Regions from separate parts of the Aminobacter sp. Y103A genome, predicted to be linked through region 2. Evidence: riboswitches for the same ligand, from Rfam matches in the RefSeq annotation. Region 2 holds a riboswitch; each other region holds the start of a gene.

Region 1 (3,795 bases), 640 kb from region 2:
GCGCACGTCCCAGACGATATTCTCGCGTCCGCTCGACCAGACCGCCTCGACGCTTCCCGGTATCAGCTTGTTGGCAATGACGCCCCACACCGTTTCCAGTGGGATCGCCACCGGGCCGACGCCGACGGCAATGATCATGCCTATCACAAGCACCACGGCCAGCCCCGGTATCAGGGCCGGCATGGCGTGGATCAGGACGTGTCTTGGCCCTGTGACGAGGTGGCGATGCGACACGGCTCAGTCGGCCCGCATCGCGGCGGCCAGCCGCTTGATCGCCGCAATGTTGCGCGGTCCCGGCGTCGCCTCGTTGTATTCGAGCACGAAGAAGCGGTTGTTCTTCACTGCCTCGATGTCCTTGAAGGCCGGGTTGGTGCGCATGTAGTCGATCTTCTGCTCGGCAGTTACCTCACCGTAGTTGACGATCACCACCATGTCGGGATTGCGCTCGATGACCGGCTCCCAGCCGATCTCGACCCAGCTCGACTCGACGTCGTCGACGATGTTCTTGCCGCCGGCTGCCTCGATAATGGCAGTCGGCATGGCGTAGCGTCCGGCGGTAAACGGCTTCTGCTCGCCGGAATCGTAGATGAACACGTTGACCGGCTTGTCGAGCTTGGGCAGCTCGCCCTGGAAGTCGGCGAGTTCCTTCTCATAGCCTGCCACCAGGACCTCCGCCTTCTCGCGCACACCAAAAATGGCGCCGAGATTGAGCAGGTCGGCATACATGTCCTGAAGCGACGACTTGTCCTTCTTCATGATGTGGATGCAGCTTTCGGTCAGCTCGTAGACAGCGATCTTGAAGGGCGCGAGCGTATCCGGAGTGACGTCGCCGCCGACCTTCATGCCGTAGTTCCAGCCGGCGAAGAACAGGTCGGTGTCGGCGCCGAGCAGCACTTCCTTGCTGACGTATTGTGGGGCGAGTTCGGGCAGTTCGCCGACGCCCTTGCGCAAATCCTCGCTCAGCGTCTTCCAGCCGGAGATGCCGGAATAGCCCGCCATGTGGTCGGTGAGGCCGAGCGCCAGCATCATCTCGGTCAGGTTGACGTCGTGCGAGACGGCGCGCTTGGGCGCGGCCTCGAAGGTGACGTCGCGGTTGCAGCTCTTGACGGTGACGGGGAAGCCGCTGGCCATAGCTGTTGCGCAGGTAGCGAGCAGGGCGGCGGCGATGATGGGCAGGCGCATGGAGGCTCCTTGATGTTCAGCGTTCGAGGTGGAAGGAAAAGCGTGGACGACCGGTGACGGGATGGTCGTCGAGGGTCGCTCCGACGGAAAAGCTGTCACGTATGCGATCGGGCGTCAGGATGTCGGCGGGCGCGCCGCAGGCAATGGCGCGGCCGCCGTCCATGACAAGCACGCGGTCGGCATGGGCCGAGGCGAGCGCCAAATCGTGCAGGGAAACGATGACGGTGCAGCCGAGATTGCCGAGCAGTTCCAGCACTTCGAGCTGGTGGCGGATGTCGAGGTGGTTGGTCGGTTCGTCGAGGATCAGAAGGTCGGGTCGCTGCACCAATGCCCGGGCGATCATCACGCGCTGCTTTTCGCCGCCCGACAGCGAGCAGAGGTCGCGCGCAGCGAGTGCGGTCAGGCCGAGCAGGGCAAGGGCTGCCTCGACTTGGTCGTAGTCGCGGTCGCTGGTGCCGAAACTCGTGACATGCGGGGTCAGGCCCAACTCGATGATTTCTGCGACGGTCAGGCCGAAGTCCGAGGCGCTTTCCTGAAGCACGGTCGCGATACGGCGGGCGCAGTCGCGCGGCTTCATCTTCCAGATGTCGGTGCCGTCGAGGCGGACAGTGCCCGAAGTCGGCTTGTGGTAGCGGTAGAGGCAGCGCAGCAGGCTCGACTTGCCGGCGCCGTTGGGGCCGACGATGGCGAGCAACTCGCCCGGCGCAACCGCAAGGCTGATCGGCTCGAGGATCGGCTGCGAAGCACGAGGGCCCCAGCTGACGCCATCGAGTTCGAGCAGTGCCGGGGTGGTGCCTACAAGGCGGCTAGCGGCGTGGACGCAATCGAGCATGCCCTGTCTCCGCGGTCGGGCGGAGGCAGCAGAACGATCCGGAAAGCGCGCCGGTACCGAAGAAGGCAGTCGCAACCATCATCATCTCCGCGGCACACCCCGGCCGGTTGAGTTAATCGGATGATGGCAGGTCTCCTGGCTTGCGGGTGATCGCGCCTCGGAGCCTTCCCGGCCTTTCGGCCAGTGGCATGTTTCCGAATTGCTATCCGCTCACAGTTGCGGGGGCAGCCACGGTTTCGCGTCGGGGACGTCTCACCGTGTTCCCATTTAACCTGCTGCCCGAACCGGATAGCAGGAACCATCGCTGTCGTGGCTACAGCAGCGACGGGTTGCTGACAATCGCTAAAGCGTCATGCCGCCTGCTGAATTGCGTCACGGCGGTCGAGCGCGAAGGAAATGAGCGCCACGCCGAAGGCAGACAGTGCGATGGCCGCGCCGACGAAGGGCAGGTCGGCATAGCTCACGCCCATCGAAATCGCAGCACCACCGGCCCAGGCGCCGGCGGCGTTGCCGGCGTTGAAGGCGCCCTGGTTGAGGGTGGCCGCGAGGTTCGGTGCCTCCGAAGCGGTTTCGACGACGCGCATCTGCATCGGCGGCACGATGACGAAGGTGATGACGCCCCACATGAAGACGAGCAGGATCGCCGCTGGCGCCGAAGAGCTGAGTTCGGCGAAGGCGACGTGGATCGCCGCCATCACCACCAGCGCGCCGATGGCTGTGGGCATCAGCTTCCAGTCGGCCAGCTTGCCGCCGATGATGTTGCCGATGGTCATGCCGCCGCCGAACAGCAGCAGCACCCAGGTGACCGATTCAACCGAGAGGCCGCTGACGTCGGTCAGGATCGGCTTGATGTAGGTGAAGACGGCAAACAGGCTGCCCGAGGCGAGCGCCGAGATGATCATGGCGAGCCAGACCTGGAGCTTGCCCAGCACCTTGACCTCGCCTGATACCCCGCCCTTGCCGGGAGGGGCGACGCCCGCAGGGACCAGCCAGGCTATGGCCGCCACCGAGAGCAGGCCGATGACGACGACGGCAAAGAAGGTGGCGCGCCAGCCATAGGCTTCGCCGAGTGCCGTGCCGCCGGGAACGCCGAGGATGTTCGCCAATGTCAGGCCGGCAAACATCAACGCAATTGCGCTGGCGCGCTTGTTGGTTGGGACCAGGCTTGCCGCCACCACCGAGCCGATGCCGAAGAAGGCGCCGTGACCAAAGGCGGTGATGACGCGGGCGATCATCAGCGTCCAGTAAGTGGGGGCGATGGCGCAGAGCAGGTTGCCGAAGACGAACATCATGGCGAGCCCGATCAGCACCGGTTTGCGCGGCAGTTTCGCTGTGCCCACCGCGATGATCGGGGCGCCGACGACGACGCCGAGCGCGTAGCCGGTGACCAGAAGACCGGCGGCCGGGATCGACACGCCGAGGTCTGCGGCGACCTCCGGCAACAGGCCCATGATCACGAATTCGGTGGTGCCGATGCAAAAGGATGCAACGGCCAGAGCGAGGATCGGCAAGGGCATGGGCGGACTCAGGGGAGCTGAAACGATTTAGACGCACAATTTCCTCATGTCCGGCGCGGCACAAGCGACGTTGCCGCATTGCAGCAATGCACCTGGCGCATAGGAGAAGTGCGCAAGGCGCTAGCTGAGACGATCAGGATTGCTGGGTGAGGTCGCGTCGGAGAAATTCGTAGAGCCGGTCGACTGCCGAATTGGCGGCCTGCGGGTTGCGCAATATGCCGATTTCCATCTCGGGCAGAGGCGGCAGGCCCTCGGCTTCGCCGA
Region 2 (3,795 bases):
CCGCACATTCGGCCTCGACGTCATGATCGGCCAGCAGATGATTGGTAAGCCAAAGCGTCAGGCAGTCGACCAGAACAGGCGCGCCATCGGGCAGGCTGGCGAGCGCGCCTACCAGATCCAGCGGCGCGTCGAGCGTCCGCCAGCCCTCGCCACGGCGTCCCAGATGGATCGAAATGCGCTCACGCATCTCGTCGTCATAAGCCTGCGCCGTGGCAACATAGGTCCACGGCGCAGGAAATTGGGTGATGAGCTGCTCGGCATGCGCGCTCTTACCGGAGCGCGCGCCGCCGAGCAGGAGGGTCAGCTTCTCAGGCAAGGCGGCTGTTCAGCGACGGCGCCGGCTCGCTCATGAAGCGGTTGCGCACGTAGCCCGCCACCGCCCCCAGCACGACCCAGAACACCAGATTGGTGATGGTGACGGCGACGACGAAGCTGTGGTGCAGGTCTGCTGGAATCGGCGACTCGTGGCTTTCCGGTTGCGGTGCACCGACGATGTGCGGCGCAACGATCAGCACCACACCGAGTATCGCCAGCGGCAGCGACTGCTTGAAGGCGATCAGCGCGAGACCCGCCGCGGTGGCGACGACGGTCAGCGTCCACCAGATCTGGCGTGCGCCAAGATCGGCGGCCGGCATCGCCGGCAGCTCCGGCGGCAGGCCAAGACCGGGAGCCAGGGTAAACACGGCAAAGCCGGCAAAGCCCCAGAACACGCCCTGGCGCCAGTTGGCGATGCCACCGGCAAACTCGGAAACGGCGACCAGGATCAGGCCGAAAGCGATGCCGCTGACGATATTGGCGAGCGCCGAATAGGCAAAACGTTCAGCGCCGTCGGCCGGAGCCCAGGCTTCTTCTTCGGCTGGCGCCGCAGTCTGTGCCGCCGTGGTTTCGGCGCCGGCCGCAGGGGCGGTCGCCTCAGTGCCGGCAACTGGTGCCGCGGCGTGCTCATGGCCACCGCCGGCGTTCTCATAGGTCTCCGCCTTGAGGATCAGCGGGACGGTTGCATAGGTCTGGAGTGCGGCAAGGACCACGCCTGCCAATAGCCCGCTGATCGCCGCGATGAACACGACGTTTCTGAAGATGGACATTGTTGGATCGCCTTGGTTAGTGGCAGGGGAAAGCCATCGAGTGGCGATAGTCGTGGGCAGCGTTGTGCACCACGTCCATATGCGAGAACCCGAGGAAGCCAACAACGAAAAGGCCGAGCAGCGCGGCAAGCGCCAGCTGCATGCTACGCGACTGCGAAGAGACGTCGGTGCCGAGAGCAGAAACAGTGTTCATCACAAGTCCTTTCGCCCTCCACCCGAGGGCACAGAGATAAGTGCCTGTCGCCGGCAGGTCTCCTGGCTTGCGGATCGGCACCCTTCCCCGCCTTCCCGAAGCAAGCTTCAGTGGCATTTGAGGAGAGCTAACCGCATACAGTTGCGGGGGCAGCCACGGCTTTGGACCTTCAAATGGCCCTTACCGCATTCCCTCTTGATTCCATAACGGAACCGACGACGCCGCAACTATAGAAACAAATGGCTTGGGCGGCAAACCAAATTCCGACGCCGCCGCGCTCGAAAGCGGCGTTCCGGCGATCATCCGCGGGCCACGATTCGCTCGGCCACCAGATGCTGGAGCCGCCACAGATGCCGATCGTGGATCGCCCGCTGCTCGAGGTTGCTGACCACATTATAGAGATAGTCCGCAGCCGAACCCCAATGGCCGCAGGTCGTCGCCAGTCGCTCCGCCACCGCGTCCTCGCCCAGCGCGCCGGCATAGGCGTGGCCTTTGCGGTTGATGACGAAGGCGAGCGCGGTCAACGGACCTTCATCGGTGGCGAGCTTCAGCCAGCGCGGCTTGTAGGTGGAGGGTTTCAGCGTCATCTCGCGGCGAAACAGCCTGTCCAGCTGCTCGCGGCGGTCGCCGTCCGTCAGCCTGAGCGCCACGCCCTTGCACTGGCCGCCGCGATCCATGCCCATCATCAGTCCAGGCTCAGCCTTTGTGGCGCGCCAGCGGGTCATGTTGATGCAGAACGAACGGTGCCAGCCGCGCGCCAGCGCCACCCTTTCGTCGGTGTGCTCCACCTCGGGTTTCCAGATCAGCGATCCATAGGCAAACAGCCACAACGGTCCATTGCCGGGACGCGCGGCAAGCGTCTCGTCGATCATCACCTCATAGTCGGCGTCGTCGAGATGCATCGCATCGGGGTCGGGGCCCGTGTCAGCGACCTCGCGATGGCAACGCGCCACCAGTTCCTCGGTCAGCGCCATCTTTCGTCCGCTCATGCCCGCCCCATCAATTGCTTAACCCTGTGCACGACAGACAGTTCTGCTCTCTTCCGCCCCGCTTCAACCATGATAGTGCTGCATGGGCGCTGCAACACCCGAAAACGCAGAAGCGAACAATATGACGATGCAACCGGACCCCGACCAGATCAAAGCACCTTCTCGGCGCGTATCGGTCATCGACATCGCCCGCGGCGTAGCCCTGATCGCCATGGCGATCTACCACTTCGCCTGGGACCTCGAATTCTTCGGTTATGCCGATCCGGGCATGACCGCCTATGGCAACTGGAAGCTGTTCGCGCGCTGCATCGCCTCGAGCTTCCTGTTCCTCGTCGGCGTCAGCCTGGTGCTGGCACATGCCAAGGGCATCCGCTGGCCCGGCTATTTCAGGCGGCTCGCCATGGTGACAGCGGCGGCACTAGCGATCACCGTCGCCACCTGGTTCGCCACGCCCGACACCTTCATCTTCTTCGGCATCCTGCATCATATCGCGCTCGCCAGCGTGCTTGGCCTCGCCTTCCTGCGCGTCCCGCCGGTGCTGACGCTGATCGCCGCTGCTCTGGTGATCGTAGCACCCCACTATCTGCGCTCGGAGGCGTTCAATCACCCGGCCCTGGTCTGGATCGGCCTTTCCACCGCCAACCCGCGCTCCAACGATTTCGTCCCGCTGTTCCCCTTCTTCGGCGCAGTGCTGGCTGGCATCGGCGTCGCCGGACTGGCGCTCAGGGCAGGCCTGATCGAAAGGATGGCGCGACTTCAGCCCGGCGCCTGGTCGCGCCCCCTCTCCTTCTTTGGTCGCCACAGCCTTGCCTTCTACCTCATTCACCAGCCGGTGATGATCTCGCTGGTCTGGCTCTTCGCCCAGCTCTTCCCGGCCCCGGTCGAAACCCGCGAGGTCACTTTCCTGAAATCCTGCCAGCTTTCCTGCGAGCAGAGCCGCGACACCGATTTCTGCTCGCGCTACTGTGTCTGCATGCTCGACGAGTTGCAGAAGGATGATTCGTTCGATCGGCTCTATGCCTCCGACCAGAGCCCGAAGTTGAAGGCCCATGTCGGGCAGACCGCCGCCATGTGCACGACAAGCACCGAAAATCAGACGATACCAGGAGGAGCGCAGTGACCAATCCCAACGCCGCCCCCAGCAAGGTGCCATGGCCGCCGATCCTCTACCTCGCAGCAATCGTGGTGGCGGCGGTGCTCGGACTGCTCTATCCCTTGCCGTGGATCACCGAACCGCTGTCGGACTTGCTTTTTGCCGCCGGCTGGCTGGCGGTTGCCGGCGTTGTTGCGATCTATTATTCGGCCATGCAGACGCTGAAGCGGGCCAAGACCACCATCCGCCCCGACAGGCCGTCCGAGCATCTGGTCACGTCGGGCGCCTTCTCCTTCACCCGCAACCCGATCTATTTCGCCAACACGCTGCTGATGATCGCCATCGGGCTGATCACCGCAAATGTCTGGTTCCTGGCGCTGGCCCTCATTGCCGCCTTTGCCACGCAAAAGCTCGCCATCGTACCGGAGGAAAAGC
Region 3 (3,795 bases), 1.0 Mb from region 2:
GCGAGGCCGAGCCCGCACTGAGGGCCATCGTCGCGGCCGGCGTGCCGATCATGCTGCTCAAGGGCGCGAGCCGCATCGCGGTGGAGCCGGCGGCACAGCGCGGCCGGGTGGCGCACGACATCGACATCCTTGTGCACCCCGAGCACATGGTGGCCGCCTTCGACATGCTGCGTCATGGCGACTGGCAGGTGTCGACAGGGGTCAGTCCCCAATATCTCAAGCCGCGGTTAGCTGCGGTGCGGTCGATGAATTTCTTCAAGGGCAGCTATGGCGACATCGATCTGCACCAGGTCGCTTATGACTGGTCGCAGGCAGATGAGGCGGACGACGCTGCGGTTTGGCAGCGCGCCACGCCGGCCTCCTTCACCAGTCTCGACGTGCTGGTCCCTTCGACCGCCGACCGGGTGACGCTGGCGATCGGCCATGGCGGCCTCGACGCTCATACCCACAGCGACTGGCTGGTCGACACAGCCTCGGCGATCCGCGCCGGCGGCGTCGACTGGGCCGTGCTTTGCGACGTCGTCGCCCGCAGGCACCTTGCCGTGCCGACGGCGGTGGCGCTGAGCTATCTGAAAGCAGAGATGTCGGTGCCGGTTCCCGACGATGTGCTGGAGCAGGTGGTCGACATGGCCGATCGCGCCGGCGCCGCCCGTATCGCTGCCTTGCTGCAGGCCAAGCCGCGGACCGACTTCAAGGGTCTGACCTGGCTGTCACGCGGTGTCGCCAAGCAGTTGCGCATGCGCAAGAAACGCGCTGTCCGTGAGCGCGAGCTGCCCGGCGTCGTCTGGCATGGTCGGCGCACACAGGCGGGCGATGGTGCGGGGCAGGTCACCCCGGCACTGGCGCAGCAGGTGCCGTTGCCGCCGGCGGCAGTTGGCGGTGCGCCTGCCGAGATCGACATTGTCGTGCGGCTGGACGTGCCGCCGGTGCGCCGTCGCATCGAGATGGAGCTGAATGGCGGCGAATGCCATTTCGCGCGGCTGCGCTATCGCAAGCTGGGTAAATCAGGCGGCCGGCTGACCTTGCGGTTTCGCGGTACCATCCGGCCAGACCAGGCGGATGGCGCGTTGGTGCTGTCGGCGCGGCCGTCGCGACAGTTCCGCGCGTGGGAGCATGAGCAGACGGTCGCCACCTATGGTGCGGTGCCGTTCCAGATCGTCTCGGTGACCGTTTCGCCGGCTCGCTAAGCCGGAGAACAGTTTGCGCTGCCTGCAGTTCCGCGCAACCTGGTCTCAGCATCGTCGCGGCTCAGGCAAATGCCGCCCTGTATAGTCCCGGATGGCAACTTGACTTTACCTTGGCCGTCGATAGGTTGGCGCCGTCATGGTCTTCCGCCGCGAGGTGGAAGCTAAGAGGGAATCCGGTGCGAAACCGGAGCTGTCCCGCAACTGTAAGCGGTGAGCCTATTGCCCCTGTGTCACTGGCATTCGTGCCGGGAAGACGGGCGACAAGGCTAGGACCCGCGAGCCAGGAGACCTGCCTGACAGAGTGAGATTCCGTGGTCGGGGTGTGCCACAGGAATGCCGGTTCCCGTCCGGAAGCCCGTTTGCGGCTTTCGCCAGGTCTGCATTTCCGCATCCCCGCCAGGGCAGTCAGAGGTTGGCGCGGCGATGTCGGGAAGAACGGTTTCCCCAGAATATCGAAAGTTTGGGCAGACGCATTCGTCGCCTGCTGCCGTGGCATCGCGCCTCTACCTATTGTCCCGGACGCCTTCCGGGCATGGCAACGCCAGGCGTTGCGCACCCCTTTCAAGCAAGGAGAGATCATGAACATCAGACATTGGATCCTTTGGCTCGGGCTCGCCGCGGCATCCGCCATTGGCCTTGCGCCGGCGGCCGCGGATAGCTTCACGGACGATGCCGGCCGAACGGTCGAGCTGGAACTGCCGATCAAGCGGGCGGTGATCTTCAACCGCTACGCGGTCGAGTTCGCCCGCGCCATTGGCGCCATCGACAAGGTCGTTGGCGTCGATGCCAGCACGATGCGGGATCCGACCTACTGGCCGCAGTTCAAGGAAGCCGACATTGTCGGCCAAGGCCAGACGCAGCCCAATTACGAGGCGATCGTTGCGCTCAAGCCGGACTTGGTCATCATCCCTCGCAACGGCGTCTATGAGGAGGCAGCCAAGCAGCTCGAAGCCTTCGACATTCCGGTGCTGGTCGTCACCGCCTGGGACACGCTGCAGCATGTCGAAAACGTCACATTGTTCGGCAAGCTGTTCGACGAGAAGGAAAAGGCCGATGCGCTGAACGCCTACTACACCAAGTACATGGACCTGCTGGCCGAGCGTCTGAAGGGCGTCGAGCGTAAGAAGGTTTATCTTGAAGAGGTCCGTGATCTCGTGACCGTCACGCCCGGCTCAGGCTGGCACGACATGATCGAGGCCGGCGGCGGCACCAATGTCTTCGGCGACATCGACATCAAGAAGGAGCCGTCGTCGCGCGGCAACGAAAACAGCTTCACCGTCGATCCCGAGGAGATCATCGCGCGCAAGCCCGACCTGGTGATCAAGCTGCAGCCCGGCTCCTACCAGACCATCCCGGAGGCAAAATTCGCCGAGAGCTGGAGGGCGATCGTCGCGCGCGAGGAAATATCAGGCACGCCGGCAGGGCAGGCGGGCGATGTCCGCCTGATCAACTACTACCTCGCCGGCGGCTCGTCCAAGGTCACCGGCGCGCTGCAGGTCGCCAAGTGGCTCTATCCCGACCTCTTCACCGACGTCGATCCCGAGGCTGCGATGAAGGAATGGATCGAGATCTACCAGGGGCTGCCGTTCCAGGGCGGCATGACCTACCAGGGCACAGCCTCCAACTGATCGACCAGCACGCCGCCGCCCGTCAGGCGGCGGCGTACCCTCTCAATCCGGAGCCTAGACCATGGACATCGCAAGCAGTGCCGGTTTGGCGCGTGGCCAATCCGACGGCATTTCCAGCCTCTACCACCGAGCCGGCTATCGCAAGGCGGCTGTCATCTTGTGGTCGCTGCTTGTGCTGCTGCTCGTCGCCGGCGGCGTTGCCATCGTCGGCATCGCCGAGACGGGGCTGGTGACGCTGCTCATGGTCATCCTGCAAAAGGTCTCGTTCGGTCATTTCGTCGCCGAGGTCGATCCGCAGCAGGCGCGGGTGCTCGTTCATCTGCGCCTGCCGCGCGTCGTCATGGCCATGGTAGCCGGTGGGTCACTGGCATTCGCCGGTGTTTTGATGCAGGCGATCACCCGCAATCCGCTGGTTAGCCCCTACACGATCGGCGTGTCCTCGGCGGCGGCCTTCGGTGCCTCGATCGCCATCATGTTCGGCATAGGCTTCAGCGCCGCCGGGCTCTATTTCGTGCCGCTGACGGCATTTCTGTTCGCGCTCGGCTGCGCCGTGCTGGTGTTCTCCATGGCCTGGCTGCGCGGCATGGGGGCACAGACGATGGTGTTGACCGGCATTGCCCTGATGTACCTGTTCAGCGCCATGACCGCAGCCGTGCAGTTCGTCGCCACCCAGGAGCAACTGGCCCGGGTCGTGCACTGGACGTTCGGCAGCCTGAACGGCATCGGCTGGGATGCGGTTGCCGTCTCTGGTGCGGCACTGCTGGTCGCCCTGCCGCTGGCGCAGTCGCGGGCCTGGCAATTCAACGCGTTGACGAGCGCCGGCGACGACGTTTCGCGTTCGCTCGGCATCAATGTCGCGCTGCTGCGCGGCATCGCCGTCGTGCTGTCGGTGGTGGTCTCGGCGGTGGTCATCAGCTTCACCGGCGTGATCGGCTTTGTCGGGTTGATCGGGCCGCATGTCGCCCGGCTGTTGATCGGCA
Region 4 (3,795 bases), 2.6 Mb from region 2:
GAGGTCGAGGAATTCCTCGATGTCGACGTGCCAGGTCTCGAGATAGGCGCAGACAGCACCCTTGCGCTTGCCGCCCTGATTGACGGCGATAGCCGTGTCGTTGGCAACCTTGAGGAACGGCACCACACCCCGGCTCTCGCCATTGGTGCCTTTGATGTGAGCGCCGAGGCCGCGCACTGGGGTCCAGTCATTGCCGAGCCCGCCGGAATATTTGGCCAGCAGCGCATTGTCCTTCACCGCCTTGAAGATGCCGTCGAGATCGTCGGCGACGGTGGTGAGGAAACAGGACGACAATTGCGGGCGCAGCGTGCCGGAGTTGAACAGCGTTGGCGTCGAGGCCATGAAATCGAAGGACGACAAAAGATCATAGAACTCGATGGCGCGGCTCTCGCGGTCGATCTCGCGGCCTGCCAGGCCCATCGCCACGCGCATGAAAAAGGCCTGCGGCAGTTCGAAACGCTTGCCTTTGCTGTGCAGGAAATAGCGGTCATAGAGCGTCTGCAGACCCAGATACTGGAACTGCAGGTCGCGCTCGGGCTTTAGCGCGGCACTGAGCCTGGCAAGGTCGAAACGGCCAAGTTCGGGGTCGATCAATTCGGCCTTGATGCCGGTGGCGATGAAGGCGGGGAAATAGGTGGCATAGCGCTGGGTCATTTCGGCCTGGGTGGCCTGCTCAGACCTGGCCGAGACGAAGCTCAGTGCCTCGCGCCGCAACCGGTCCAGCAACAACCGGGCGCTGACGAAGGCGTAGTTCGGTTCAGTTTCTACAAGCGTACGGGCGGCCAGGATCGGCGCCAGCGAAAGCTCGTCGGCGGTGATGCCGTCATAGAGATTGCGCCTTGTCTCGGCCAGGATCGCATCCGCTGAGACGGCCTCGAGCCCGCTGCAGGCCTCGTCGACAATGCGGGCCAGTCGCGTCTCGTTCAGCGGTGCCAGGCCGCCGTCATCGGCCTTGACCTGGAGCGGCGGTGCGGCGACCTCGACCGACGTGACCTTGGCGGCAGCGCGTTCGCGGGCACGTTCCTCGCGGTAGAGCACATAGGCGCGGGCGACCTTGTGATGCTCGGAGCGCATCAGCGCCAGTTCGACCTGGTCCTGGATTTCCTCGATGTGGAAGGTGCGGCCGCTATCTGCCCGCCTGGTCAGCGCGGCGAACACCTGGCCGGCCAGTTCCTCGACGACGTCGTGGACGCGGCGCGAACCGGCGGCCACCGAACCCTCGGTGGCGAGAAATGCCTTGGTCAGCGCCACAGTGATCTTGATCGCATCGAACGGCGTCACCGCGCCGTTGCGCCGGATGACACGGTAGCCAGGTTCGGACGCGGTCTCGGAACCCTGGCTGAGAGCGGACGGAACGCTGTCGGTTCCGCTGGATTGAAGTGTAGAGGTCGCCGGCATCATCTTCCCCGATGGTTTGGGGGCGAAGGGCCTTGGGCGGACGCATGCCGGATTTCGGCCGGCGCAAGCCAGCAGAACGCAAGCGCACCACCGGACACCCCGCCCGTGGACGTTCAGACTCGATCGCGGCAGGTCTCCTGGCTCGCAGGTCATTGCTGCTGTCTGGCCTTCCCAGCGCCCATTGGCGCCAGTGGCACTACGCGACAGCAACTCACTGCTTACAGTTGCGGGGGCAGCGCCGGCATTGCGAAATCGCGCACCGGCTTCCCTCTTAGCTCCCGAGCTGGAATCAACTCGGAAGACCACGATGTCTACATGTAGTATGACTGCCCGGTGTCGTGTCAACAGGTGGAAGAATCATTTCCACCTCATCGACCGATCAACGCCGGCGGCCGATCAATCCCTGACGTAGTCGCGCCACAGCGCCTGATAGACCGGGCATTCGGCATTCAGAGCCTCATGGCTGCCCGTGCCGACGATTCTGCCGTCGTCGAGCACGACGATCATGTCGGCCGAACGCGCCGAAAAGAGATGATGCGTGACGATGATGACGAGGCGGTCGCGGCCGAAGGCCAGCAGCTCACGCTCGAGCGCCATCGCCGATTCGGCGTCGAGCGCCGAAGTAGGTTCGTCGAAAACGGCGATGTGCGGATCGCGCAGCACGGCGCGCGAAATCGCCAGGCGCTGGCGCTGGCCGCCGGAGAGGTTCTGCCCTGCCTGCACCAGTTCGGTGTCGATGCCTTTGGGCAGGCCGGCGGTGAACTTGTCGGCGGAGGAAAACGCCAGCGCCTTGTCGATCTCGTCGTCGCGAAGCGGGCGCGGCAGCGACGCCTGAAGGTTCTCGCGGATGGTACCCGAAAACAGCGACGTCTCCTGGTCGACAACACCTATGCGGCCGCGCAGCCAGCGCGGATTGTAGGCGCGGACGTCGATGCCGCCGATTGCCACCTTGCCGGCATGATCGCGCTCCAGTCCCAAAAGCACGCGCAGCAGGCTGGACTTGCCGGAGCCATTGCGGCCGACGATCGCCACGACGCCCGTCGCCGGCAGCACCAGGCTGACACCGTTGAGTGCCGCAGCCGTCGCCTCGGGATAGCGGAAGGTCAGATCCTCGACCGTGATCGGGCCGAAATCAGCAGCACGCAGCGCCGGGGCAACGATGGCGCGCTCCGGCTGGCGCTTGAGGAAAGCCGCGAGGGCCGAGACGGTGGCGCTCACCGAATGGAACTGGATCAGGATGCCGGCACTGGTCAGCATCGGCATGGTCGCCCGGGTGACGAGCAGCTGCAGCGCAAGCAGGCCACCGATCGTGAGATCGCCGCGCAGGATGCGCCAGCAGCCGACGAGGACGACGAGCAGCGTCAGGATCTCGCTCAGCAGGCCAAGCGTGAACGAATAGGAGTGCGAGAGGTCGAGTATGTGCCAGCGCGCCTTGATGGCTTCGGCCGACTTCGCGGACCAGCGCCCGATGAAGAAGCGCTCAACCGCATTCGACTTGATGCCGCGGATGTTGCCTACCGTTTCAGCGGTCGCCCCCTGCAGGGCGCCGTTGAGGCGGAACGAGCTGCGGCTCGCCTCGCCCAGCTGGGCATTGGTCTTGCGGGCAAAAACGGCGAAGATCAGGGCAACGACAAAGGCCAGCAGGCAGATGAGATAGTCGTAGTACAGCGCCACGGCGAACGAGACGGCAGCACTTAACATGGTGAGGAAGAAATTCGGCGCAGCGCTCAGCATGAAGGTGGCGACACGCTGGGATTCGTTGAGGAGGTTGATCGTGCTTCCGCCTGCGGATGCCGAACTCTCATAGGGGATGCGCATGAGGCGGAAGTAGATGCGTCTCGACAGCCGGGCGGTGAACCTTGCGTCCACGTCGTTGATCAGCGAGTTGTGCCAGCGTGAGGTCATGTGCCTGATAACCGCCGCCACGATGGCGATGGCGGCGAACTGGGTCGCTGCCCAACCGTCCTTGCCGACCATGACGCTGTCGACGATCTTCTGCGAAAGGATCGGAACCGTCACCGAGAGCACGATTCCGGCTAGCGAAAGTGCAATGGCAAGAAAAAACTTACGGCGGTAGATGCCCATGATCCGCATCAGTATCCGCCAATCGCCGAGCGGTATCTTGCGCAAGGCGTTCAGTTTCTCTCGAAATTTCATTGCCTACCCGACGCCGCTCGAACAACAGGGACGGGTTCGCTAGGTCATTCGCGCTTTCCTGTCAAATAATATGACAATGATAGTCATATTATTGTGAAACGCTTCGGCGAAAATCGCCCGCCTCGCGGAACGACGAACAAAACAAGTCTTCCAGATCCTCGCCAGCCGTAGCTGGGCGGCGCCGGCATGTGTCTGTTCCAGGTGAGGCCAGGTGTCGCGCCGCGCATCACCCGGCTTGCA

What was found. A riboswitch is a leader RNA that binds a small molecule or an ion and turns the genes downstream of it on or off. The one in region 2 is predicted to bind cobalamin.
Region 1: another riboswitch for cobalamin. It lies ahead of Amn_RS20780 (ABC transporter ATP-binding protein); the one in region 2 lies ahead of Amn_RS17665 (CbtB domain-containing protein).
Region 3: another riboswitch for cobalamin. It lies ahead of Amn_RS22690 (ABC transporter substrate-binding protein); the one in region 2 lies ahead of Amn_RS17665 (CbtB domain-containing protein).
Region 4: another riboswitch for cobalamin. It lies ahead of Amn_RS02800 (ribonucleoside-diphosphate reductase subunit alpha); the one in region 2 lies ahead of Amn_RS17665 (CbtB domain-containing protein).

The regions. Positions count from the first base shown of each region.
Region 1 is NZ_AP017986.1:4,232,452-4,236,246, reverse strand. It holds gene Amn_RS20790 (FecCD family ABC transporter permease) at 1-183, opposite strand, end outside; gene Amn_RS20785 (ABC transporter substrate-binding protein) at 238-1,182, opposite strand; gene Amn_RS20780 (ABC transporter ATP-binding protein) at 1,199-2,014, opposite strand; cobalamin riboswitch at 2,123-2,332, opposite strand; gene Amn_RS20775 (MFS transporter) at 2,365-3,531, opposite strand.
Region 2 is NZ_AP017986.1:3,591,413-3,595,207, forward strand. It holds gene cobU (bifunctional adenosylcobinamide kinase/adenosylcobinamide-phosphate guanylyltransferase) at 1-316, opposite strand, end outside; gene Amn_RS17660 (CbtA family protein) at 309-1,085, opposite strand; gene Amn_RS17665 (CbtB domain-containing protein) at 1,102-1,278, opposite strand; cobalamin riboswitch at 1,314-1,510, opposite strand; gene Amn_RS17670 (gamma-glutamylcyclotransferase) at 1,578-2,267, opposite strand; gene Amn_RS17675 (acetyltransferase domain-containing protein) at 2,389-3,387, shown strand; gene Amn_RS17680 (methyltransferase family protein) at 3,384-3,795, shown strand, end outside.
Region 3 is NZ_AP017986.1:4,637,741-4,641,535, reverse strand. It holds gene Amn_RS22695 (nucleotidyltransferase family protein) at 1-1,187, shown strand, start outside; cobalamin riboswitch at 1,308-1,497, shown strand; gene Amn_RS22690 (ABC transporter substrate-binding protein) at 1,766-2,815, shown strand; gene Amn_RS22685 (FecCD family ABC transporter permease) at 2,877-3,795, shown strand, end outside.
Region 4 is NZ_AP017986.1:583,713-587,507, reverse strand. It holds gene Amn_RS02800 (ribonucleoside-diphosphate reductase subunit alpha) at 1-1,398, opposite strand, end outside; cobalamin riboswitch at 1,509-1,720, opposite strand; gene Amn_RS02795 (peptidase domain-containing ABC transporter) at 1,795-3,555, opposite strand.